DNA from 3 places in the Halobacillus sp. ABD4_316 genome. Region 2 is predicted to be linked to each of the others. Evidence: riboswitches for the same ligand, from Rfam matches in the RefSeq annotation. Region 2 holds a riboswitch; each other region holds the start of a gene.

What was found. A riboswitch is a leader RNA that binds a small molecule or an ion and turns the genes downstream of it on or off. The one in region 2 is predicted to bind S-adenosylmethionine.
Region 1: another riboswitch for S-adenosylmethionine. It lies ahead of ACXAJH_RS03900 (methionine ABC transporter ATP-binding protein); the one in region 2 lies ahead of ACXAJH_RS17920 (PLP-dependent aspartate aminotransferase family protein).
Region 3: another riboswitch for S-adenosylmethionine. It lies ahead of ACXAJH_RS04475 (homocysteine S-methyltransferase family protein); the one in region 2 lies ahead of ACXAJH_RS17920 (PLP-dependent aspartate aminotransferase family protein).

The regions. Positions count from the first base shown of each region.
Region 1 is NZ_JBSWZA010000001.1:716,004-724,173, reverse strand. It holds gene ACXAJH_RS03925 (hypothetical protein) at 1-460, shown strand, start outside; gene ACXAJH_RS03920 (GNAT family N-acetyltransferase) at 589-1,170, shown strand; gene ACXAJH_RS03915 (NAD(FAD)-utilizing dehydrogenase) at 1,163-2,500, shown strand; gene ACXAJH_RS03910 (iron-containing alcohol dehydrogenase family protein) at 2,727-3,788, opposite strand; gene ACXAJH_RS03905 (carboxymuconolactone decarboxylase family protein) at 3,886-4,233, opposite strand; SAM riboswitch class I at 4,410-4,511, shown strand; gene ACXAJH_RS03900 (methionine ABC transporter ATP-binding protein) at 4,586-5,629, shown strand; gene ACXAJH_RS03895 (methionine ABC transporter permease) at 5,586-6,251, shown strand; gene ACXAJH_RS03890 (MetQ/NlpA family ABC transporter substrate-binding protein) at 6,286-7,113, shown strand; gene ACXAJH_RS03885 (hypothetical protein) at 7,152-7,274, shown strand; gene ACXAJH_RS03880 (ABC transporter ATP-binding protein) at 7,354-8,170, shown strand, end outside.
Region 2 is NZ_JBSWZA010000006.1:18,849-27,018, reverse strand. It holds gene acsA (acetate--CoA ligase) at 1-1,617, opposite strand, end outside; gene ACXAJH_RS17935 (ABC transporter ATP-binding protein) at 1,630-2,343, opposite strand; gene ACXAJH_RS17930 (ABC transporter permease) at 2,362-3,198, opposite strand; gene ACXAJH_RS17925 (aliphatic sulfonate ABC transporter substrate-binding protein) at 3,211-4,194, opposite strand; gene ACXAJH_RS17920 (PLP-dependent aspartate aminotransferase family protein) at 4,215-5,993, opposite strand; SAM riboswitch class I at 6,127-6,235, opposite strand; gene ACXAJH_RS17915 (trans-sulfuration enzyme family protein) at 6,312-7,457, opposite strand; gene ACXAJH_RS17910 (NUDIX hydrolase) at 7,516-8,115, opposite strand.
Region 3 is NZ_JBSWZA010000001.1:817,590-825,759, reverse strand. It holds gene ACXAJH_RS04480 (amidohydrolase) at 1-1,093, shown strand, start outside; gene ACXAJH_RS04475 (homocysteine S-methyltransferase family protein) at 1,154-2,203, opposite strand; SAM riboswitch class I at 2,376-2,480, opposite strand; gene ACXAJH_RS04470 (DJ-1/PfpI family protein) at 2,831-3,454, shown strand; gene ACXAJH_RS04465 (hypothetical protein) at 3,504-4,001, shown strand; gene ACXAJH_RS04460 (hypothetical protein) at 4,090-4,416, opposite strand; gene ACXAJH_RS04455 (hypothetical protein) at 4,596-4,958, shown strand; gene ACXAJH_RS04450 (sodium/glutamate symporter) at 4,958-6,379, shown strand; gene ACXAJH_RS04445 (DUF4367 domain-containing protein) at 6,525-7,427, shown strand; gene ACXAJH_RS04440 (PF20097 family protein) at 7,525-7,743, shown strand; gene ACXAJH_RS04435 (hydroxyacid dehydrogenase) at 7,965-8,170, shown strand, end outside.

The sequences.
Region 1 (8,170 bases), on a different contig from region 2:
GGAAAAAGCGTTGGATGAAGAAAGCGTGGATCAAATTTCCACTCGGATGAAAAGCCGGAAATCCATGTGGTACAACTTTCTGATTATGGCCTCTCTGGTGGGGGTTTCTCAGCTTTTCTTTGAATCGGTGACTGGAATCATTTATCTAGCTGCCATGCTCTTTTTCGGGCTGTTTTTATATGAAACAACAATGGCACGTAAGACGAATGAACAATTATGGCAGATTTGGGAAGAGCGTTGGCTGGAACGGCCGTTTTTCTATAGTCTGCGCTCGTCATTTTCCCAATCGGCTCAAGTTTGGCTTCCGGCTATTGTTACTACGGATTTTTCCTGGGTTATGGCAGCTGTTCTCTCCGTGTTTAGTCTGGGGGTCGGTTTTTATTCCGGGTATCAAAGGTGGAAAGCCAAAAACCATTATTACCGTATCGCTGCAGGGAAGGGTAAAGCAGCGGTTTCATAAATGAATAAAAAGAGGAAGAAGGGGAAGGCCCTTCTTCCTCTTTTTATTTTATATAAGATGAATGTAAATCTTTTTTCAAAGAGGTTAACAGTCTGGTATTCTATTAGTGAGAAAGGGGAGAGGAAACCTTGGATCCTATACATATCGACGTTCCCTATGTGCTGCATACGAAACGCCTTCGTCTACGGAGGCCGGAGGCTGGAGACGGCCCGGCGGTTAATGAAGCTGTTCATCGGTCGGAACAGGAGTTGAAGCCGTGGCTTCCTTTTGTGCAGGAGATGCCTTCGATTGAAGATACAGAAAGCAATATCAGGCAGGCCCATGTAGATTTTATGGAAAGAAAAAAACTCCGGTATCTTGTTTTTCACAAGGAGAATGGAGCGTTTGTTGGGACGACTGGACTTCATACTATTGACTGGGATATTCCGAAGTTTGAAATCGGGTACTGGATCGACACCAAATGGAGTGGGCATGGGTATATGCAGGAAGCCGTGCGTGAAATAACGCGGCTGGCTCTTTATGATCTCGGTGGAGCGCGTGTAGAAATCCGATGTGAAAGGGAAAATGAAAAAAGCAGGCAGGTTCCCGAAAAACTTGGCTACCATCTTGAAGGAATGTTGCGTAATGATGATCGATCCGTGGATGGGAAACAGCTGACAGACACGTGTGTCTACGCAATACTTAAAGAGCGGAGGCAGGAACATGTATGATGTGACCATTGTCGGTGCTGGTGTAGCGGGAACATTTATGGCCTACACCCTTGTCCAGAAACACCCCGGACTTCAAGTGAAAGTCGTAGACGTAGGAAAACCGTTGAAAGAGAGATCCTGCGCACAGGGGCATGGACAACCTTGCACGTGCTCTGGAGCCTGCGATCAGTACATAGGCTTTGGCGGTCTTGGGAATTCAGAGGGAAAATTCAATTTTACCAACGCTTTTGGTGGAGAGCTTCCACGAAAAATCGGCGGAAAGGAAACCGCCCGCCTCATGAAAGAAGTGGACCGCATTCTAACCGGTTTTGGAGGAGACCGTGTGGACATGTATTCAACAGATAACGAGCATGTGAAAAGAAGGGCTGCTTGTGGTGACTTGACCGTTTTAACGACGGAGGTACGCCACCTTGGTACTTCCCTGTCGAAGGAGGTATTTCAAAACCTATATGAACACTTAGTCAATAAGCTTTCCTTTTCTTTTAACACCCATGTCAATTCCATTACACGGGTGGGTGAAGGTTTCCGTATCGTTACAGATTGTGAGGAGTTTCTAAGTCGAAAAGTTGTGCTTGCGACAGGAAACAGCGGCCGGGAGTGGTTCGCACGGATAACGGAACCGCTTGGCATCGAACCGAGGGAGACGCGGCTGGACCTGGGTATACGGTTGGAAATGCGGGGCGGCCAGCTGGATGCTCTCCTAAAAGAATCATTTGAAACGAAACTTTTGAAAAAAACGTCACGTTTTACGGCCTACACATACTGTATGAATCCCAAAGGCAGGATTATTCGAAAACATCAGCATGGACTTGTCATGCCTGATGGTCAGAATTCACGAGAACAAGGGGTGCCGGGAGAAAATTTGAATTTCACTTTGTTTGTCACCCGTTACTTTCCGAGTCTAAAGCAGGCGGTGGAAGAAGCATCACGCGTCATTGGAGGAATCAATCGTTCGAGGGGAAGAATCGTGGTCCAGCGTCTTGAAGATTTGAAAAAGGGAAAGGGGACGACTTCAATTCATGCAAACTCCGTGATTCCTTCTCTTTCCGCTGACGAAGGATCGCTGATAGAAGAAGTGCCACATATTTATATAGAGGCTCTCATCGAGTTCCTGACCTCTCTTGAAGCAGCGATAGGTGAACCGGTGGATCCTGACACGCTGCTTTATGGGCTTGATGCTAAATTTTACGAACCAGTTATTCCAACCAACAGGAATTTTGAAACGGACGTCCCGGGACTTTTTCTGGTCGGAGACTGCTCATCCGTCACTCATTCCTTGTCCCAGGCAGCGGCTAGTGGGATTTATGTCGGAGAGGTAATAGGAGGGTAAAGGAAACGACCGTTTTCCTTAGCCTTTAGAAAAAAACATATCTTTTCCTGGATCATACCTTCTCATCTGGATGTTCGCGTCCGGCTGACGGGTGGATGCCTGCCGCGGTCCCGGCCTGTGCTGACTTGGGCAGGAAATATAAATCGTTGTATGGAGTAGCTTCACTTGGGTATGCTCTTCTATACCAAGGAACAAGAAGATTGAAAATGGTTAACCGCATCAGCGGTTAACCATTTTCAATCTGGGTCATCGCTTCCTCCACTTGAGCGGCATCCATGACGTTCATTAATCGGATGGATTCCCCCGGTTTTACAGCATGCTCCGCTGTTATGGAGATGGCTTCTGCCTTGTTGGTCAAGTTGAAGTCATCGAGGGTTACCGGCAGGTTCATCTCCTGGTAATAAGGGGTGAGTGCTTCAATTTCATCAAAGCGGCCTTCCAGAGCAAGCTGGACGAGAATACCATAAGCCACTTTTTCTCCGTGAAGGAAAGCGTGGGTTTCCGGTACTTTGGTCAAGCCGTTATGGATTGAATGGGCTCCGGCGATTCTTCCATAACTATCCCCGTATCCACCGACCATACCGCCAGCCATAATAATGGTTTCCACAACTCTCATGAGGGCAGGTATGACGGCTTGCTGACGAACGGCTTCCACAGCTTCTGTACCATCTTGTATGAGAACATCCCTGCATAATCCGGCCGCGTGCAGCGCAATGTCTACGGAAATCGGTTTGGAGGCGAGAGACCTCGTGAGAACATCCGCTTCATACCATTTGGCGAGCGTATCGCCGATGCCGGCCCTGAGATAAGGTTCCGGGGCACGAACGAGCAGATCAGGCTCTACAAGCAGCATCCATGTACTACGTGGATAAATAATGTATTCCTCAAAATTCCCTTCATCATCGTAAAACACACTGAGCGGCGTCCAAGGTGCGCAGTTTGAGGCTAGTGTAGGAATGAGCACGACTGGAATATTCAATTGATCGGCACAGGCTTTTCCGAGATCAAGGACCTTTCCGCCTCCGATGCTGATCAAGACGTCACAGTCCCGCAGGGCTTCACTGAGACGCATGACCTCTTTATGGGAGCACTCCCCGTTATAGGCTTCCGATTGGACCGGCATCGTCAGCTTTGGAAAATAGGGCTGAGCAGCCTTCCACGACTGCTCACCGTGAATGATTCCTGCTTTTGCAAAGGCCTGGTTTTCCAACAATTCCGGTATATTCCTTAAAATTCCAGGCTCAGCTTTATAAATCGCAGGTGCTCCTTGTACAGTTACGTTTTTCATGGTTGATCACCTCTGGTAATGATATAGCCATCATTATCCAGATGACAGAATAATATGTCAATAACAAAACCGGGAGCAGGCCCCCCGGTTTTGCAGCTTAACGGTTTCGGAATTCCTGAAGAATGTTCAGACCTGTGGTGACGGCCTGACTCATGGCAGAGCCCCCGCCGTAAGCAGCTGATACACCCATCGTTTCATAAATTTCCTTGTCCGAACAATCTGCTTCGACGCACTGATCCATGTGATAGGCAATACTGGCTTCATCTCCATCTTTCACACTGATGGCAAGAGCCATTAAGTGCTTGGTACCTTTGCTGAGTTCTCCGTCTTCAAAGAACGAGCCGGTAAAGTGATTGTATTCTTTTGTGGCCTCCGGCAGGTGTTCGGTCAGGGTTTCAATGCCATTTCTATATTCTTTAAGCAGGTCTTCTCCTTGTTTGTTCATTCTTTCACTCTCCCTTTTCTTTGTTATTCCTTTTATTCCTTCCTCTTCCAGTCACTTAAACAACGTAATAGGCTTCCCGGCACATCCCTGTCCATTAATGAAATGTTGGGAAAATTGTTTACAAATGCAGAATGATGCGTTAAAGTTGTAAATCATAAACGAATAGCAACAACTAATTCTTATCAAGAGTGACTGAGGGAAAGGCCCGTAGACGTCACAGCAACCTTCCATGTGGAGTGGTGCTAAATCCGCCGGAATGATATTCCGGGAGATAAGAGTTTGGCTGATAGTTATGCGAAACTCTCTTCTTGATAAGGAAGAGAGTTTTTTTATTAGGTAAAGGAGGACGGTTATGATTTCCATCCAGGAGCTCAGTAAAATTTACACATCCAAGAAAAAACAGGTGATCGGGGTGGACAAGGTTTCTCTCGATATTCAGGAGGGGGAAATCTATGGAATCGTCGGATACAGTGGAGCTGGTAAGAGTACACTCCTCCGATGCATGAACATATTGGAACGCCCGACATCAGGAGAGGTTTATATCGATGGGATCGATCTGCTTTCTCTCTCCAAAAAGGACCTTAGAAAAGCACGACAGTCCATCGGCATGATTTTCCAGGGGTTCCACCTTGCTATGGGGAAAACGGTTTTGGAGAACGTGGCCTTTGCTTTGAAAGCGGCCGGTAAACCAAAACAGGAGCGCAATGATCGTGCCAGGCGTCTGTTGGAACTTGTAGGTCTTAGCGATAAAGCCGATCAGTACCCCGCTCAATTGAGTGGAGGGCAGAAGCAGCGGGTCAGTATTGCCCGGGCACTGGCCAACGATCCTAAAGTGCTGCTGTGCGATGAAGCAACTTCCGCACTCGATCCGAACACGACACAGTCGATCCTGAAACTATTAAAGAAAATCAACCGGGAGCTTGGACTGACCATTGTATTGATTACACACGAAATGGAAGTGGTGAAAGAAATCTGCGACCGTTGTGCGGTCATGGAAGAAGGAAAAGTGGTAGAACAGGGGGCGGCCTACGAAATTTTCGCCTCTCCTCAAAATGCTTTGACAAAGCGGTTTATTCGAACAGTGATCGATTTCCATGTTCCGGAAGAACTGCTGAAAAACAGCCGCGGCACCATTGTCCAGATGAAGTTTACCGGCGGACAGGCGGGAGATACGGTTGTGTCGGATCTGCTTCAGAACTATAAAATCAAGGGAAACATCCTGCATGGAAATGTGGATTATATACAGGAAAAAGCCCTCGGTACATTTGTTATGGAATTAACCGGTGACCCGCAGGAAGTCGGGAGAGCTGTGGAAAATCTGAAAACGATACTGGATGAAGTGGAGGTGCTGAATCATGATCGATCAGCTGATCAACCTGTGGCCCGAGCTGAATAAATCATTTATGGAAACATTGATCATGGTAGGGATCGGACTTGGCGTAGCCGTTATCGCCGGTCTGCCTCTGGGGTTGCTGCTATTTGTTACCGACCGTGACTTCTTTTTGGAAAACAAATGGATCAAAGGAGCTGTGGGCATTTTTGTAAACCTTGTCCGTTCCATTCCATTTATCATCCTGCTTGTGTTTTTATTCCCATTTACTAATTTTCTTTTAGGTACGACAACAGGACCGATTGCCGCCTCCGTTGCTTTATCGGCCGCAGCGATTCCTTTTTATGCAAGAATTGTAGAATCATCCGCCAGGGATATTGATAAAGGCGTCATAGAAGCGGCTATCGCATGTGGGGCTTCCCCATGGCTGATTATTAAAGATATCATTTTTCCTGAAATCAAGCCGGGCTTGATCAGTGGTTTAACGATAACAGCCATCAGCTTGATCGGGTATTCCGCAATGGCCGGCGCAATTGGCGGTGGAGGGATCGGCGACCTCGCCATCCGGTACGGGTATTACCGTTATGATAATTTCGTCATGTTTACAACGGTTATTGTGTTGATCGTCCTTGTTCAGGTAGTCCAGTACGCTGGGGATTTCCTGGCAAAAACAGTGAAAAAAAGTTAACCCAAGACGAAACGAAGTTCAGGAGGAAGATAAAATGAAAAAAATCGTAACCTTGTTTGCAGCTTTAACAATCATTACTTTTTTGTCTGCCTGTGGTGGCGGAGAAGAAAATGCAGATGCAGAAGAGAAGAAAACCATCCGCTTTGGAGCTACATCCGGTCCTTACAGTGATATGGTCACCGAAGCGATTGCTCCGCTGCTGGAGGAGAAAGGCTATGAAGTAACCAATAAAGAGTTTACGGATTATGTGCAGCCTAACAAAGCGTTAGCCAATGGTGATCTGGATGCTAACCTGTTCCAGCACAAAATCTATTTAGAGTCCTTTGCCGAAGAACACAACCTGGATCTGTCCGAGGTCATTGTTGTTCCAACAGCACCTATGGGTATTTATTCCAGTGAGTATCAGAATATCGATGGTGTTGAAACAGGCAGTACGCTGGGGATTCCCAATGACCCGACGAACCTGGCCCGAGCGCTGATCATTCTTGAAGATGAAGGTCTGGTCACTTTGAAGGAAGATGTAGACCCTCTTCGTGCCTCTTTGAACGATATCGTAGAAAATCCAAAAGAAATCGAATTCGTTGAAGTAGAAGCCGGCCAGCTGCCACGACTGGTGGACAGCGAGGATCTATCCATGGTTCCTGGTAACTATGCGCTTGCTGCCGAGATGGATCTGCTGAGTGCTCTCGCCCTCGAAGATATGCCGGATGATTATAGAAACCGGGTAGCTGTCAAGACCGAAGATCTGGATGCCCAGTTTGCCAAGGATATTAAGGAAGTTGTGGAATCGGAAGAGTTTGAGGAAATCATGGATGAAAAGTTTGAAGGCTTTGGTAAGCCACAATGGATGAAAGAAGAATAACATGTGAGCCGTCTTCCTTTGGAAGGCGGCTTTTTTGAATGGAGGTTTATGCAGGTGAAGAAGGAACGATGGTATTTGACCGGGATGATCTGACGTGTCGGACAGAACTGGAGGAATTTATCAACCATCGGTCTTATGATGGAACTATAGCAGGCGCGTGATTTTTCCTGCTATTCTGAAACTTATCTCTGTGTGATACGTAAGAAGGGTCAGAAAGGACGAAGAAGGGGTGGAGAGCAAATGGAGGTTGTAATCAAAGTGGACCGATTGACCAAAAGCTTCGGAAAAGTGCAGGCTGTCAAAGGCGTCTCATTTTCCGTCAAAAAGGGAGAAATTTTTGGGATCATTGGACCCAATGGAGCGGGCAAGACAACGACGCTGGAAATGATTGAAGGAATTTTGAAGCCTGACAGTGGAACCATTGATGTGCTGGGACTTACGCCGAATCGGGAACTTCAACAATTGAATCAGCGGATTGGTGTTCAGTTTCAGGCGACATCCATTCAAAAGAAAATGAAAGTGAAAGAAGCCCTGGATTTATTTGCTGCTTTTTACCCAGGAAAAGTAATGAAACAACAGCTTGTGGAAATGCTGGGGCTGGAGGAGAAAATGAATGTCCGTTTCGAAGATTTGTCAGGAGGATGGAAGCAGAGGGTTACCCTGGCACTGGCGACCCTGCACCAGCCGGAAATCATTTTTCTTGATGAACCGAGTATGGGACTGGACCCCCACGCCAGAAGGGAAATGTGGACGTTGATCCGCCGGTTGAGAGAGAAAGGAAGCACTATCGTGTTGACAACCCATTATATGGAAGAGGCTGAACAGCTCTGTGACCGGGTGGCAATGATTTACAGTGGTGAACTGAAAGCAATGGACCGGCCCTCCGTTCTGCTTGAGCAGAGTGGTGCCATGCTGATCACATTTCAAAGCGATGATTTTCCTTATGTAAAGCTTCCATCTATGCCGGGGGTGGTCAAAGTTGAAAAAGAAGAAGATACGTTTAAAGTGTACAGTGACGATCTGCAGCTCACCAGTTATCATCTCTTCGCCTATGGTC
Region 2 (8,170 bases):
AAGCTCTTCTATAAATGCTATTTCCCTTGGCGCAGCGTGTGCCGCGAGCCCACTCTTCACGAAGATCCGGATTTCTTGCGCTAACTCTTCCGTTCCTTCATACTTCTCATTTAAAACGATATAGGCTTTGACGATTTCTCCGCGTACATCATCCGGTTTTCCGATGACTCCGGACTCTTTTACAGCAGGATGCTCCATCAGCTTGCTTTCAATTTCAAAAGGTCCGATCCTCTCTCCAGAAGAGTTGATCATATCATCACTCCGGCCCTGGAAGAAAATATAGCCGTCTTCATCCATATACGCAAGGTCACCAGCGAGATACCAGTCTCCTCCGAACGGGAAATACGTCTGATACTTTTCGGGATTTTTCCAAACTTCCTTCATCATGGACGGCCAGGATGCCTGTATGGCAAGATGGCCTGTTTTATTGGAGGGAAGCTCATTTCCATCATCATCCAGCACCGCTGCCTTTATTCCCGGTATCGGCCGGCCCATGGATCCAGGTTTGATGGTTCTCGTCGGCAGATTGGCTACAAGCTGGGCGCCTGTTTCCGTCATCCACCAAGTATCGTGGATTCTCAGGCTCCACGTTTCGTAAGCCCAGTGAATAACTTCCGGGTTCAACGGCTCTCCGACACTCAGGACATGTCGTAGTTTAGATAAGTCATAGTCTTTATGCAGACGTTCCGGCTGGGATTTCAGCATACGGAAAGCGGTCGGTGCGCTGTACCAGACGGTTACACCCGCGCGTTCCAGCACCTCATACCACGCTTCAGCAGAAAAGCGCCCTCCGTGAATGACTGTGGTCACCCCGTTCAACAGAGGAGCAAACACGCCGTATACCGTACCTGTCACCCAGCCAGGGTGGGCGGTACACCAATATATATCCGATTCATGGAGGTCCAGTACCCAGCGTCCTGTCTGGTACTGCTGGATCATATTACGGTGGGCATGGATGATGCCTTTCGGCTTCCCGGTAGAGCCGCTTGTGTAATGAATGTTTAAACCGTCTTCCAGATCGACCCATACCGTTTCGAGCTCCGGATCTTCCTTTTCCGCTTCTTTTATAATGGAAATGTAGTCCCCGCCCTGCCTGTCGGTAACAAAAATACTTTTCAGGCTTGGGATGTCCTCCCGAAGGACACGATCCAGAAAAGAGTGGTCGGTTATTAAATATTCCCCTTCACAGTCGTTGATCCTATCCTTTACGGCTTCTTCCATAAAGGCTTCAAACAATGGCCCGACGACAGCTCCCAGCTTGATGGCGGCCAGCATGGCAATATGACAGGAAGGATGCTTTGGGAGGAAAACAAAAACAAAATCCCCCTTCTTCACCCCATGCCTCTGAAGCACACGCGCCCATCGGTTCACTTCACGCTGAAGCTCGGCATACGTATAGGTGATTTCTTCTTCATCCGACAAATAATGCAGCGCGGTTTTGTTCCCTCTGCCTTCCGCCACGTGCCGGTCGACACACTCATAGGCCATATTCACCTTTCCGGTCTCGTGCCAGGTAAAGTTGGAATGAATATCCTTCCAATGAAATGGAGCGCCTTCCCTCCATTCGCGTCCGACTTGGTAGTCTCCCTTCTCCGGAGGGATTGTCGCGTTTGTCATAGATGTACCTCCTTATCGTTTCGTAAAGTCCAGTTCCTTGAGGATCTGCTCTTTCAATTCACCTAGAACGGCATCGCCACGCTTTCTCGGCTTCGGCCTCTGGATGAACAGTTCCGACTCGATCTGTCCCGGCTGCCCTCTCATGATGACAATGCGGTCACACAGATATAGAGCTTCATCAATATCGTGAGTCACAAGGAGTGTTGTCGTATGGTGTTTCTCCCATATAGAAAGCAGAAGGTCCTGCAGCTGCATTTTCGTAAAAGCATCCAGGGCACTGAAGGGTTCATCAAGGAGAAGGATGTCAGGCTGGCTGAGCAGCGACCTTGCGATAGCAGCCCGCTGTGCCATACCACCGGATAAGTCCTTTGGATAATGATGCTCAAACCCCTTTAATCCTACAGTTTCTATCAGTTCCAAGGCGGGCTCCTTTTTGGACGGCCTGGAAAAACCGAACGTGACGTTGTCAAGGACATCCAGCCACGGCATCAGACGCGGTTCTTGAAACATCATCCCAAAGGCACTCTCACGGTTTTCAGACTTTGTCTGGATGCTCCCTTCGTACTCCTGATCCAGACCGGAAAGAACACGAAGAAGCGTACTCTTCCCACATCCACTCGTGCCGAGCACTCCGACAACTTCTCCTCTTTTTACCTGTAAATCTATATTTTCAAATCCTGTCGTTCCGGATTGGAACGTTCGTGACACTTGATTGACTGCCAGCACATGGATCGTTCCTTTCTGTCAGGCATTTTCTAAATTATCCTGCCACTTCAATGCTCTCGTCTGTATTCTCTTCAATATTTCATCCGTAACCTTGCCGAAAACAGCAAAGAGCAGGATGCTTCCTATAACAAGGGCAGGGGCAGACGTATTCTGACCGTACACCATCAAATAACCAAGTCCCTGGCTGGCACCCAGCAGCTCAGCGGCCACTACGAACATCCAGCCGAGGCTGAGACCGCTCCTGAGACCAACGATGAAAGATGGAAGCGCGGCAGGAAGAATGATTTTTTTAATCTGCTGCAGACTCGTAAAGTGATAGATACGCCCGACTTCGATCAGTTTACGATCGACTCCCTGAATGCCTGACGTTAAATTTAAATACACAGGGAAAAATACCCCTACAGCAACAAGCGTAATTTTCGACGCTTCACCGATGCCGATCCAAAGGACGAACAAAGGCACCCAGGCAAGCGATGGGATCGCTCTAAGGGCCTGGAGCATCGGATCAAGCAGCTGACGGGCGATCCGGCTGTACCCTGTAGCCGCTCCCAGTACAACAGCCGCGGCCAGACCAGCAAGAAATCCTGCAAAAACACGGTAGAGGGTGATGCTGATGTGCCCCCACAATTCCCCTTCCTGTGCCATGCCGGTCATTTCTTCAACGACAGCTGTTGGAGAAGGAAGCAGGTAAGGAGCCACCCATCCCGCCCGGGAAGCTGTTTCCCACAGAATAAGGATGAGCACCGGGAGGACCAGCCCTAACAACGCCCCTCCCCACTTCCTTTTAGGAGCCGGTTTGATTTTCGTTCGCTGCACAGCTGGTGATGAAACAGCAGCTTCTGTACGACTGGACATCGTTGGACCTCCTTATTCAATCACTTCTTCTGCAAATTCCGGCCGGACAAGATCTTCCGTCAACTGATCAATATCCACATCCGGTTTGATCACTTCTTCTTCCTGAAGGACCGTGCCGGCTCCTTGAATCGTTTCTTTTAAAGCAGCTCCCGGAACAGGATCCGACAGGTCGTTGCGATCCAGGCTTTTCTTCGCTACCTCAAGATCGAGATTGGCTTCCTCGGCCAGAATTTCAGCGGCTTCATCCGGGTGTTCTATCGTCCACTCCCGCGCTTTTTCGTAGGCTTTAATCACATCTTTGACGACGTCAGGATGGTCATCCGCAAACGCAGAGCGGACGTTCAACGTTCCGTACGTATTGAATTCAGGCTTACGGTAAAACAACTCTGCCCCTGCTTCCAGTTCATTACGTGCCATGTGGGGATCAAGCCCTGCCCATGCATCGACATTGCCGGAGTTCAAGGCAGAAGCCCCTTCGGGATGCTGCAGATTGACAAGCTCAATATCATCCACACTCAGTCCGTGGTCCTTTAAAGCACGAACAAGAAAAATATAAGGGTCGGTTCCAAGCGTGGCGGCGACTTTCTTCCCTTTTAAATCCTCTACAGTAGATATGCCAGAATCCGGATTCGTGACTAAAGCCGTCCATTCCGGCTTGGAATAGAGATAGACGGATTCTACAGGAGCATTATTCGCTTTAGCCATCAACGCGGCTGCTCCGGCTGTAGAACCAAAATCAACGCTGCTTGAATTCAAAAACTCAAGCGCCTTGTTGCTTCCCTGGCTGAGCACCCATTCCACTTCGATGCCCTGTTCTTCAAACGCTTCCTCGGCCCATCCCTTTTCTTTCAAGACCAGACTGGTTGGAGAGTAGTAGGCATAATCAAGGGTTACCTTATCCGGCTGATCCTCCTGACCTTCGGCATTACTTGAACAACCGGCAAGCCCGATGGCGGCCGCTGCACTGAGGACAGCTATGGCTTTTTTCCAATTCATCTTTTTACCCCTTCCCCTATTTAAATTTCGCATGCGTACGTATCTATGCTTCCGCGCAGCCGCTGTGCTTCTTTGTAGGTACAACGGTTATGGACAACTTCCAGACCTGCTTCACTGGCAATTTCCGCTGCTTTTGGAGAAATGACACCTTCCTGGAGCCAGAACACACCAGGCTGGATGTCCGCTGCTTCCCGGGCAATCTCAATGGCGGCCTCAGGGCTGCGGAACACCTGGACGACGTCGATGCTGAATGGGATCGATCTCAAATCCGGGTAAGCTTTCTCGCCAAGCACCTCCTCCTCCCGAGGGTTCACCGGGACGATCTGATACCCGAGCCGCTGCATTTTTCTTGCGAGTCGGTGACTCGGACGGGAAGGCTTTCCACTGAGACCGACGACAGCCAGGCGTTTCGGACGTGTTTCTCCTCCTTCTGTAATCTTCGCAGAGCTGAGCGCCCACTTGATGACACCTTCATCATTCTCTGTGATTGCCCGCTTTCCGGAATCATTGCCTGTTGCCTTGGCAATGGCCCGATCCAGGTCATTGATTAAATCCTTGCTGGATTCGAGTCCGATGGAAAGACGAATCAGCTCTTCCGTCACTCCGGTCGCCGCAAGCTCTTCAACAGAAAGCTGCTGGTGGGTCGTAGACGCCGGGTGGATGATCAGAGATTTCGCATCGCCGACATTGGCGACATGGGACCACAACGAGATGTTGTTGATCACCTGACTCCCAGCTTCTCTGCCTCCTTTGATTCCAAATACGACAATGGAACCGTAGCCGCCCTCTAAATATTGATTGGCCAGTTCATGGGCCGGATGGTTTTTCAAGCCGGGGTAGGAAACCCACTCCACATCGGGGTGTTCCGCCAAGTATTCAGCCACTTCCCGGGCATTATCTGAATGACGTTCCACCCGCAAATGTAGCGTTTCAAGTCCCTGGAGCAGAAGGAAAGCGTTCTGCGGACTGAGGCAGGAGCCAAAGTCACGAAGCAGCTGAACCCTGAGTTTTGTAATGTAGGCGAGCGTGCCGAAATCGGCTGTATAAACGATCCCGTTGTAGCTCGGATCCGGCTCTGTGAAAACAGGGAACTTTCCATTGCCCCAGTCAAACTGCCCGCCGTCGACAACGACGCCGCCGATAGCTGTTCCATGGCCACCAATCCATTTCGTGGCCGAATGGACGACAATGTCAGCTCCGTGTTCAATCGGACGGCACGTGTAAGGTGTGGCAAACGTGTTATCGACGATCAATGGAACCTGATGTTCATGGGCAATGGCGGACACCTTCTCAAAATCAAGCACGTGAAGACTCGGGTTGCCGATGGTCTCAGCGAAGACGGCCTTCGTATTCTCATTGATGGCCTGTCTGAAATTGTCCGGATCGACCGGGTCAACAAAATGAACATTAATGCCATACCGCGGTAAAGTGTTGGCGAATAAATTATAAGTTCCGCCGTATAAATTGGATGCTGCCACGACTTCATCTCCTGCACCAGCTACATTCAAAATGGCCAGTGCAATGGCGGACATGCCTGAAGCCGTCGCTACCGAGGCTACTCCGCCTTCCAGAAGAGCCATGCGTTTTTCGAATACGTCCACCGTCGGATTTCCGAGCCGGGAGTAAATATTCCCCGGTTCATCGAGGGCAAAAAGGCTCTGGGCGTGATCGGTATCATGAAACACATAGGATGTGGTCTGGTAAATCGGAACGGCCCTTGAACCGGTCGTAGGATCTGGTGACTGTCCACCGTGCAGAGAAATGGTATCAATATCGTAGCCTTCAAAAGAGTTGGTCATTGTATGGCCTCCTAAAGTTTATTATTCTCATCATTTTAATCAGTTTTAAAAAGAAACTGGTCCTTACAGCGTCTTTATCCATGCAAAAAGCCCTCTTCCATATAAGAAGAGGGCTGAACGTGCTGATATCCTCCTCTTATCTACCAGATCCATGATCTGTAGGACTTGGCACCTTTTCAAACCGATGTTTGAAGGTTGCCGGGCTTCACAGGGCCTATTCCCTCAGCCGCTCTTAATAAGAGTACTAGTTATTTAATTTTGATTATGTTGTGAATTATAGCTGACCATCTGCATCAATGTCAATAACATTCTGAATTTTTATTTTATTGAAGCGTCAATGGTTCTTTTCAGCTGATGAATGATATCTTCATCGCTCTCAATTCCTATGGATAAGCGGATGACGTAATCGTTCACTCCGATTTTTTCACGTTCAGTTTCTGACAGAGCCCTGTGCGACGTACGGACAGGGTAGGACACAGTTGTCTGGACACCAGCGAGTGTCGGTGCAATTTTGATCCATCCAAGAGATTTGAAAAAGGCTTCCACATCCACGCTCTCATTGAGCTCGATGGTAACAATCGCTCCATGACCACGTTCAGATACGTATTCAGGATAAAACACCTTTTTAACCCCAATATGCTCCCGAAGTGCCTCTGCAACACTTTTTGCATTCGCAGACTGTTGTTTCATCCGGAGTGCAAGGGTTTTGGCTCCTCTCTGGGTCAACCAAGCTTCAAACGGACTTAAATTTGCTCCAAGAGTCACGATTTTCTGGGCTGCTTTGGAAATCAATGCTTCCGAACCGGCAAGGACGCCGCACGTGACATCACTATGACCGCCTATGTATTTCGTTGCACTGTGCACAACAAGGTCCACTCCATACTGATAGGGCTGGACAAGATAGGGGGTGGCGAATGTATTATCCACCATCGTCTTTATGCCGTGTTTTTGAGCGAGACTGCTCAGACCTTTCAAGTCTTCCACGCGTAGGAACGGGTTGGAAATCGATTCCGTATAAAGCAGATGGGTATGAGGCTGGATGGATTTCTCCACCTCGTCCAAATTGTTAAAGGATACCATGGTGACGTCGATTCCGAAGGATGGCAGTTCTTTAGTCAGGAGTTTGTGCGTACCTCCATACACATCTTCTGCGGCTACAATATGGCCTCCGGGTTCAACAGCCGCCAGAATGCCTGCAAGGATGGCTGACATTCCTGAGGAGGAAGCGACTCCAGATGGAGCACCTTCGAGCTCAGCAACCGTTCCCGCAAGTTCATCGGTATTCGGATTTTTTTCTCTTGTATATAAGTATGGACTTTCCCCTTCATAGTAACTTTCCAGATGGTCCAGGTCCTTGAAGGTAAAGGCGGATGTCTGATAAATCGGTGTCGTCTTGCTGTTATGCACCTGTGATTGATCCTGTTTATGGTGGACAATTTTTGTTTCAAAGCTTGGGTGTGTCATTCGTCGACTCCTTTCTGATCACTTAATCAAAAATTATATCGATGGAGAGGTGTTATTGTCAAAGTTTTTCGACATATTCAGACAAAGCCTTCAGCAACTGGCTTTGATAGGCAGGGGTATGAGGAACAAATGATTCCGCCTTCATAGTTTCTGATTCCCCGGTGCAAATCGAAACACCTGCAGCCACTTCCCTCTCTCCCGTCATTAAGAAGGATAACTGATCCAGAGGGATGGCAAGAACGTCAGCCACTTCAACTCCCACCGGCATATCCCCGCCAGGCCAATGATAGAAAAACAACCGGCAGATTTCCCGGTCCACCTTGTCTTTCCCAATCAATTCCTCCTTCACATATCCTGCCGGTGTTAAAGCAGAACGTTCCAGTGACAGCCCCAATTCTTCCTGAATTTCGCGCAGTCCCCCTTTCATCAATCCCTCTCCTGCTTCGATGTGTCCGGCGGCCGTTATATCATATAAGCCGGGATAATCTTCTTTATCAAAGGCCCTTTTCTGCATCAGCACATGCCACTTTGTATCGATTTTATTTACAAACCAGCAGTGAAACGTTTCGTGCCAGTCTCCATCTCTGTGAACCTCCCCGCGTGCCTTAACACCCGTTTTTTCTTCCTTTTCATTAAAAATATCCAGCATTTCCTCCATCTCTTAAGCCCCTCTCCCTATATACGGATCTTTCTGTGATTACGATCTATGATAT
Region 3 (8,170 bases), on a different contig from region 2:
ACCAAACGGATATTTTGAGGAAACAAGTCTTTCATTAATTCAACCGTATCTGCAACAAGGGATGGAAATGGATGCTTTGAAGATGGTGGAAGAAGGACAGAGCGTTTATATACAGAATGGGATAACAACTGTGCAGGATGGAGCCGCCTCTCAGCAGTTCGTCGAGTTGTGTAAAGCCTTAGCTGAAGAGGACCGACTGCTTATTGATGTCGTATCCTACCCTCTTATGGACACCAATCCGAATGAGATCTTTGCATCCAACCCTCTTTATGCGAAGCAATACCATAAACGCTTGAAGCTTGGTGGATACAAAATGTTCTTAGATGGCTCTCCGCAGGGGAAAACAGCCTGGCTTACGGAACCTTATGAAGGAGAGGAAACGTATAGAGGCAGTGCCTGGTACAGCGATGAGCAGGTGAAGCAGTTTACAAAACAGGCAGTTCAAGACGATGTTCAATTGTTAACTCACTGCAATGGAGATGCAGCAGCCGATCAGCTGCTGAGAAGCTATAAAGCTTCTGTAGAAGAAACGGAAGATCCGGAGAAAGATGTGCTCAGACCGGTCATGATTCACTGCCAGACCGTCCGTGATGATCAGCTGGATGAAATGAAGAAGATTGGAATGATCCCCTCTATGTTTGTTGATCATACATATTACTGGGGAGATGTCCACTTGAAAAACCTCGGTGAAGAGCGGGGAAACCGGATCAGTCCGGCTAAATCAGCCATAAAGAAAGGTCTTCCTGTCAATTTCCATCAGGACGCTCCTGTTATCAAGCCGAACATGCTTCAAACGATCTGGAGTGCTGTGAATAGAAAAACGAGAACAGGAGTAACGATTGGAGCAGAACAGCGTACGACCGTGTATGAAGCTCTTCAAGCCGTTACGATTCATGCCGCCTATCAATATGGAGAAGAAGAGACAAAAGGAAGCCTTCATGCAGGGAAGCTAGCTGATTTGGTCATCCTTGATCAGAGCCCCTTCCAAGTAGACCCCATGCAGATCAAAGAAATACAGATTGAAGAAACAATTAAGGAAGGACGCACCTTATACAAAAGGGAAGAAAACCAGGGGAATCCAAATGCATTGTGAGCCTTGCCGTTTTCGTTTTAATAAAGCCGCCTGTCCAAGTAGGACAGGCGTTTTTTTTGCTTAGGCTTTTGTTTTATACGATGTTATATGATCCTGCAGCGTGTCATCACTGCCGAATAGGAAGTGTTTCTTCATATCTGGTGAATACGTGGAGTTTACAGCTGTGCGTCCGACAGTTTCGACTACTTCACGAAGCATAGCCGGAGACGCTCCACAGCAGAGTCCCAGGTAGTTCACACCGATACCGTGAGCTTCCTTAGCCCATTCCGCCAGTTCATAGCGGTTCGTATAGAGCGGGTCGAGAGATGTTGGGAACGTTGTTTCCGTTGGGAGCGTGCAGGCACAGCCACCGTCCGGCAGGTTGAAGAAAGTAGGATGCTCCTCCGTTGTCCGGTAAGGGATTGGAAGGGCCCCAACATAACCGTCCACGGTTTTACGGATTTTCTCAACGTACGGCTGCATCGTTGCCGGACCGCGGAAACAGTTCATTCCTACAACGAGCGCCCCTTTTTCTTCTAATAAGCGGCAGGCCTCTTCGACTTCATAGCCATCCCGCAAGACGTTCTCCCCCATCAGACCGAATGTGATGACAGCAGGGAGGTCCTGCTTTTGAATTTCTTCAAGAGCAATCAGAGCTTCTTCATAGTAGTAGAAGGTTTCACCATTCACGAAATCTACACCTTCCTCTTTACACCAGCCGATCATCTCTGCAAACATGCTCCTTGTTTTCTCAACAGCTTCAGGATCATCCGGATTGAACAGGTTGGTATTGGAAACGTTCCCAGCCACAAGAGCTTCTTCCTCTGGATGCTCTTGAGCCACCTCTTTAGCCAGACGAATTGCCTGACGGTTGAGCGGTTCCAGTAATTCTTCTTTTCCAATAATTCTCATTTTTTCGCGGTGACCGTTATACGTGAATGCTAACACAACGTCGGAGCCCGCAAGCATATAGTCTCGATAAGTCTGTTTGAGTGCCTCCGGGTTATCCAGCGCTACTTCCGGTACGAAGGATCCAGCTTGTAAATAGCCGCGGCGCTCCAATTCAAACAAGTAACCTTCTCCACAAATGACGGGTCCATCCTGTAACCTCTGCTCTAATGATCGTTTCATTTCACAACAACCTTTCCATTTGGTATTGAATAAATATATTAGAAAGCTCATCCTTCTAAAGGAATATGCTGACTCACAGATTCTGATGGAGCTCTTTTTAACAGAAGAAGTGGTGTATATTTCCATTAAAAAAAGACCTCCTTTGATAAGGGGCCTTCCATTTATCTAAGACTCCTTATCTTCAAGGCAGTATAACTGCCTTCTGGATTTAGCACCGTGCCAATGGCTGGTTGCTGAGGTATCAAAGGGCCAGTCCCTACACCTCTCTGGATAAGTTCGTATGTAATTTTTAAAGCAGCTGATCCGTTTGATCAACGTGTATCCTTTCGCTTGCGTTATACATTACAGGAAAATATAGTGAGAATCAATAGAATTTTCGGAAAAAATACACCGGTATTTAAAAGCGGAAGTTAAGAAGGCAGCGCCGTTTCGACGATAATGGGAAAATGAACGTAGACTTATAGGTGGAGGGGTTCTCTTCATTATGAAACTTTATACAAGGCATTTCGTAGTCCCTTATAGAAGGTTTTGTATGGGGGAGCAGGCGATGTGTTCTGTCTTAACAGGAATGGTTTTTCTGTCTTAGGGGTTGTGGTGGGAAGTGCGTAAAAAATGGAGGTTGGTAGAATGAACGTTTATGTCTATGCTTTAGATACCTTGGCAGACTGGGAACTTGGCTATGTAACCGCTGAGTTGAACTCGGGGCAGTACTTTAAAAGAAGACGGGAAGATGTTTCACTTCAGGTGGCAGGGGCAGGAAAAGAAACAATTACGACAAAAGGAGGGATGAGGATTACACCTGATATAACCACGGATGAGATCCTCCTTTCTCCTTCGACCGTTTTGCTGCTGCCTGGAGCAGATACGTGGAACCGATGTATCCATCAACCCATCATACATAAAGCAGCGAAGCTTCTGGACTGTGGGGCGACGGTTGCTGCCATTTGTGGGGCCACACCGATGCTTGCTGAAGCCGGTTTGTTAAACAATCGTTTCCATACCAGCAACAGTCTTGAATATCTTAAAATGGTCAGTCCGAACTATGATGGGGAGGCTTATTATAAGGACGTAAAGGCCGTAGCGGATCAGAACCTTATAACAGCCAGCTCTGCAGGAGCCCTTTTATTTGCGAATCTTATACTTAAGCACTTGGACGTTTTTTCGGAAAGAACCCTGGAAGCGTGGTATACGTACTTCAACACAGGTGATCCCCGGTACTTTTACATATTGATGGAAACCTTAGAGAAATAGATTCAATAGAAGATGAAAGTGTTGTCTCAAGGTGGGAGAGGAGGAGAGCATGTACAAAGCAATCCATTTTCTATTCATCATTCTTATCTTTATTGTGTATCATGTCGTATCATTCGGAGATACTCCCGCTCCTTTTGGGGTAGGCGTCAAAGAGTTGGGAGATCAGACAACGAGGGTCGAAGAATATAATTGGAGAGGAAGCACCGTTCATCAAACTGTTATAAGCTGGAAGTCGCTGGAGGACAAGCCGGAAGAACTGACGTATCTCTGGGTGAATGAAAAACAATTAAGACAAATGTATGCGGCCTTCCTTTCTTATATCCTGCTATTGTTCTATTTCCCTCTATCTAAACTTATAAGATTGAAATCCAGCATCAAAGAGAGGGATACGAGTCTGAATCCTTTTTGGAAGGGAGTTTTATTTATACTGGGTACAGGCGTCTACACAGCCGTATTGATCACCGGCATTGTGCAATACCAAGAGCTGTTGGATGAAACCACTCGCTTACTAGCTGAACTGGAGCCACTAATGCATCAGGATGAGTGAAGACATTTCAGATTACATCACGAAAAAAAGGGAGCACGATAAAAGTGGCTCCCTTTTCTTTGTTCAATGAGAGGGTCGATCTATACGTTTACTCTGTCACCCTGGTGACCTTGCTGATCTGCATAGGTTCCTCCTGCAGCGGAAGGCCTTTTTCGACACTTCCTACATCACATAGTGGAATGAAACTGGTTGTCCCAGGTACAAGTAGATCATCGATTTCAAGAACATAGTCTTCCAGTCCTCGATACCTGCCGACAAAAATGCCTGCTCCTTCTTCTACGAAGAAAGTGATGCCAATCGTATCTCCGCAGCGGAAACGGCTGGAGATGACATTAGCTAGTCCAGTAACACAGCAGCTGCAGGTGATTACATCCACATCGGGATGACAATCCTTTTTACACGGTTTATGATTCATACCATATACCTCCTCAATATCAAGATAGTTCATTCTATGACAGGATATGAACTATGGTATAGATGAATATCACAGTCGCTGAAAAGATAGAGAAGCAGATGGGTTTTCTATTATTTTTACTAAGGCAGCCGGAATAATACAGACCGAATTATACATGTAGGTAAAGCATTCCCCATTCGATGATGAAACGTAAACCTCGTTCTTTGCTGAAGTTACCCATGGTCGAAGTTCATTTCGTTTTCAATTCGGCTTTTGTTGATGAATCGTATAAGGCCACAACCCCCTCAGAATCCACACCTCCAAAAAATCATCGATTTCGTTCAGGAACAGTGCCTGTCATCAGGTTCAGGAAAGAGGATGATTTCCATAGAGGGGATCGGTTGGGATCTAGGATAGGAGGTATAAGAAAGAAAGACTTTTCAAAGGAAATGATTGAAAAGTCTTTCTTTTTTCATAAGCGTTTAAAACTCTTTTTTCAGCGGGAATCGGGGGAAAAGGTTATTCATGAATTGAAGTTTAAAAACAGCGGGGTGATGGGATAATGAGTCCGGAACAAATAGGTTTTGCGCTATTATACATTGGTGTATTTCTTATCATCGGGAAGATTATCAGAGTAAAAGTGAAAATATTTCAGGATCTTTTTCTGCCGGCATCGATTATCGGCGGCTTTATAGCTTTATTATTAGGTCCGCAGGTGCTTGGGAAAATTGCAGCCCAATTTGTGTCAGAAGGGCATTTCTTAACGAACGGCATTATGACAGATACGATTATCCAGGTTTGGTCAGCCCTTCCAGGGTTAATGATTAACGTAGTTTTTGCTTCTCTCTTCTTGGGAGCGGCTATGCCTAAATTGAAAGACGTCTGGACCTACGGCGGCCCTCAGCTTGCCTTTGGCTGGGCCGTCGGGTGGGGACAGTATGTCATCGGCTTGTTAGTCGTACTGCTGATTTTAACACCCTTTTTCGATATTCCAGCGATGGCCGGTGCTCTTATTGAAGTGGCTTTTGAAGGAGGACACGGTACAGCGGCGGGAATGGCAAGTACATTTGAAGAGCTAGGTTTTTCAGAAGCCTTCGATTTAGCGATCGGCCTGGCCACTGTGGGTGTTTTATCAGGGGTCATCTTTGGTATTATCTTGATTAACTGGGCGGTCCGGAACAACAAGACCGAGGTCATCAAGGATGTTGATGGATTTTCTGAACTGCGGAAGAGTGGCATTATGGAATATCAGAATCGTGAACCTGCCGGGAAAATGACTCTCCGTCCTGAATCCATCGAGCCGTTATCCTTTCACCTCTCCATCATTATGATCGCCATTCTGATTGGCTGGGGTATTTTACAGGGACTGATCGGACTTGAAAGCATCACGATTGCCAATTGGACAGGATCAAGCTTCATGACATATATTCCATTGTTTCCGGTTGCTATGTTCGGCGGCATTATCATTCAGATTTTCTTTAACAAAAATGATAAATACAACTTGATTGATCGGAGAATGGTGAACCGCATCCAGGGGCTGGCTCTGGACTTGTTAATTATCTCAGCCATCGCAACGGTTTCCCTGGAAGTGATCGGGGACTATCTTGTGCCTTTCTTAATTTTGGCTGTGGCCGGGATTTCATGGAACCTCTTCAGCTTTATTTTCCTTGCTCCCAAGATCATTCCAAATTACTGGTTTGAACGAGGGATCGGAGATTTTGGTCAATCCATGGGGGTGACGGCCACGGGCCTTCTATTGATGCGCATCGTCGATCCGGACAACGAGTCCCCGGCATTTGAAGCTTTCGGATATAAGCAGCTCGTTTATGAACCATTTTTAGGAGGTGGCCTCGTCACCGCACTTTCTGTCCCATTCATTGCCGGGGTCGGTCCGTGGGCCGGACTTATTCTCGCTTTATGCATGACGGCCCTGGGTATATTGGTCGGCATTTTCCATTTTGGGAAACAAAAAAATCAAGAGTAGACAAGGAAGCTGCTTAAACGCAGCTTCTTTTTTTCGTCAACAACGTTTGATATGTTCTAAAATAAGGAATCATTTACTAAATTTTGAAACTGGATACCCCTGGTGTTCGTAGAGTCAGGAAAGAAGAAGAGGTGGAGGTTGTTTCATGATCAAAAAGGTTTCCATTGTCTTTGCTGTTCTTTTTTTTACTGCAGGATGCACATCTTCCCAGTCTTCTTTAGACCATGAAGAAAATACCACAACGAAAGATGATGTATCGAAAGTGCTCACGCAGCTGTTCACAGGACCGGGAGAAGAGGTTAAAGAGTTGTATGAAGAAGGCAGTTATGAAAAGGTTCATGCCTATTATACGGAGCAGTTCGCACCCTATTTAACGGAGGATTATATGGATCAGGCGATGAAGACGAATCTGCTTACAAGGTATCACCAACAAGCGTACAGCAGTGAAGTGAAGATGGAAGTGGAAAATAAAGACATCCAGCAAAGCGACGTAGCAACAGATTATATTTTTGATTACCAGGTGAATGTAGATAATGGTGAAACGGCTGATGTTCGTGGGAGAGTAAACACAAATGAAGATGGGGAAATCACTCGGATCTATTTTACGGAGGGCCAGGCATTGAGGCATGCTTTTGATACCGTGGAAAAAACATCGGACGGATTATATGAGTATGACCATTCAAGTCTGGAGACCCGTTCTTCAGATGAATCGTTTCAGCCCCAATTCCCTCAAGTGATGCCTTATGAGGTGCATGGTGTCGAAATAAAAGCTGGAACGAAGGAAGATAAAGATACTCTTTTAGTGTTTATTTTTCATGGTGAGTCGGGAGAATCCATGACATTGACCACGATGAAAGAGGGAGACCTTCCATTGGAGGGCATGGAAACGGAAGAGATTGCTGTTGATGATGGTACAGGAAAGTATGCCGTGGATAACAACACAAAATATTTGAAATGGACGGCAGAAGCTATTACCTATAAACTCGAAAGTCGTCTGGAGCAGTTATCTAAAGATACCCTCGTTTTAGTAGCGGAGTCTTTTGAATAAGTGGAAGCTCATGTCTATTTATGTGGAGGTTAAAGCGTTTTATAACCAAAAGAGTCCGCTGTTCCCTTCCAAGCATTAAAAAGGTGGTGCTGAAAAAATGAACAAGGACATCATGCTATGCCCTGACTGTGGCCGTAAACTCAAAGCGGGATACATATTCTCTCCGCGGAAGATTTGCTGGTCAGAATCGCCTGATTCGATTGTTATGGATTTTGGCAGTGAGGTTCTGGTAGAAAGTGCGCTTCTTAAAGTAAGGAAGATTCCAGCTCATAGGTGTGAAGCCTGTCAAAAGGTGATATTCGGCTATGAGCAGTAGAAATGACGGAGATGAACGGATTTTAAAAAGGCATCCTGAGAAAGAGGTGTAAAGGAAACCGCACGGGATTCTCTAAGGAACCTTGGATCGGCGCAGTCTTTTTCTGACTGCTGGTTGGTCACCTTGATTGATTATCCTTCAAATTCGATAAACCATACGACATCCTTTGTCCCTTCTCCAACAAAATGGTTTAATGAAAGAAAGGAAAGGGTGGGAGAACTGTGAATATTCTCATAAGTGAAGTAATATGGCCGGAGGGCGTGGAGATTCTTGAGAATCAAGGCCACGAAGTAACATACGATAAAGAATGGTATAAGAACAGAAGAGGACTGCTGGAGCATCTTCGGGACGCTGATGCGTTGATTGTACGGAACCAGACCCAGGTGGATGAGGAGCTGTTGAGCTGTGCACCAATTCTTAAGGTCAT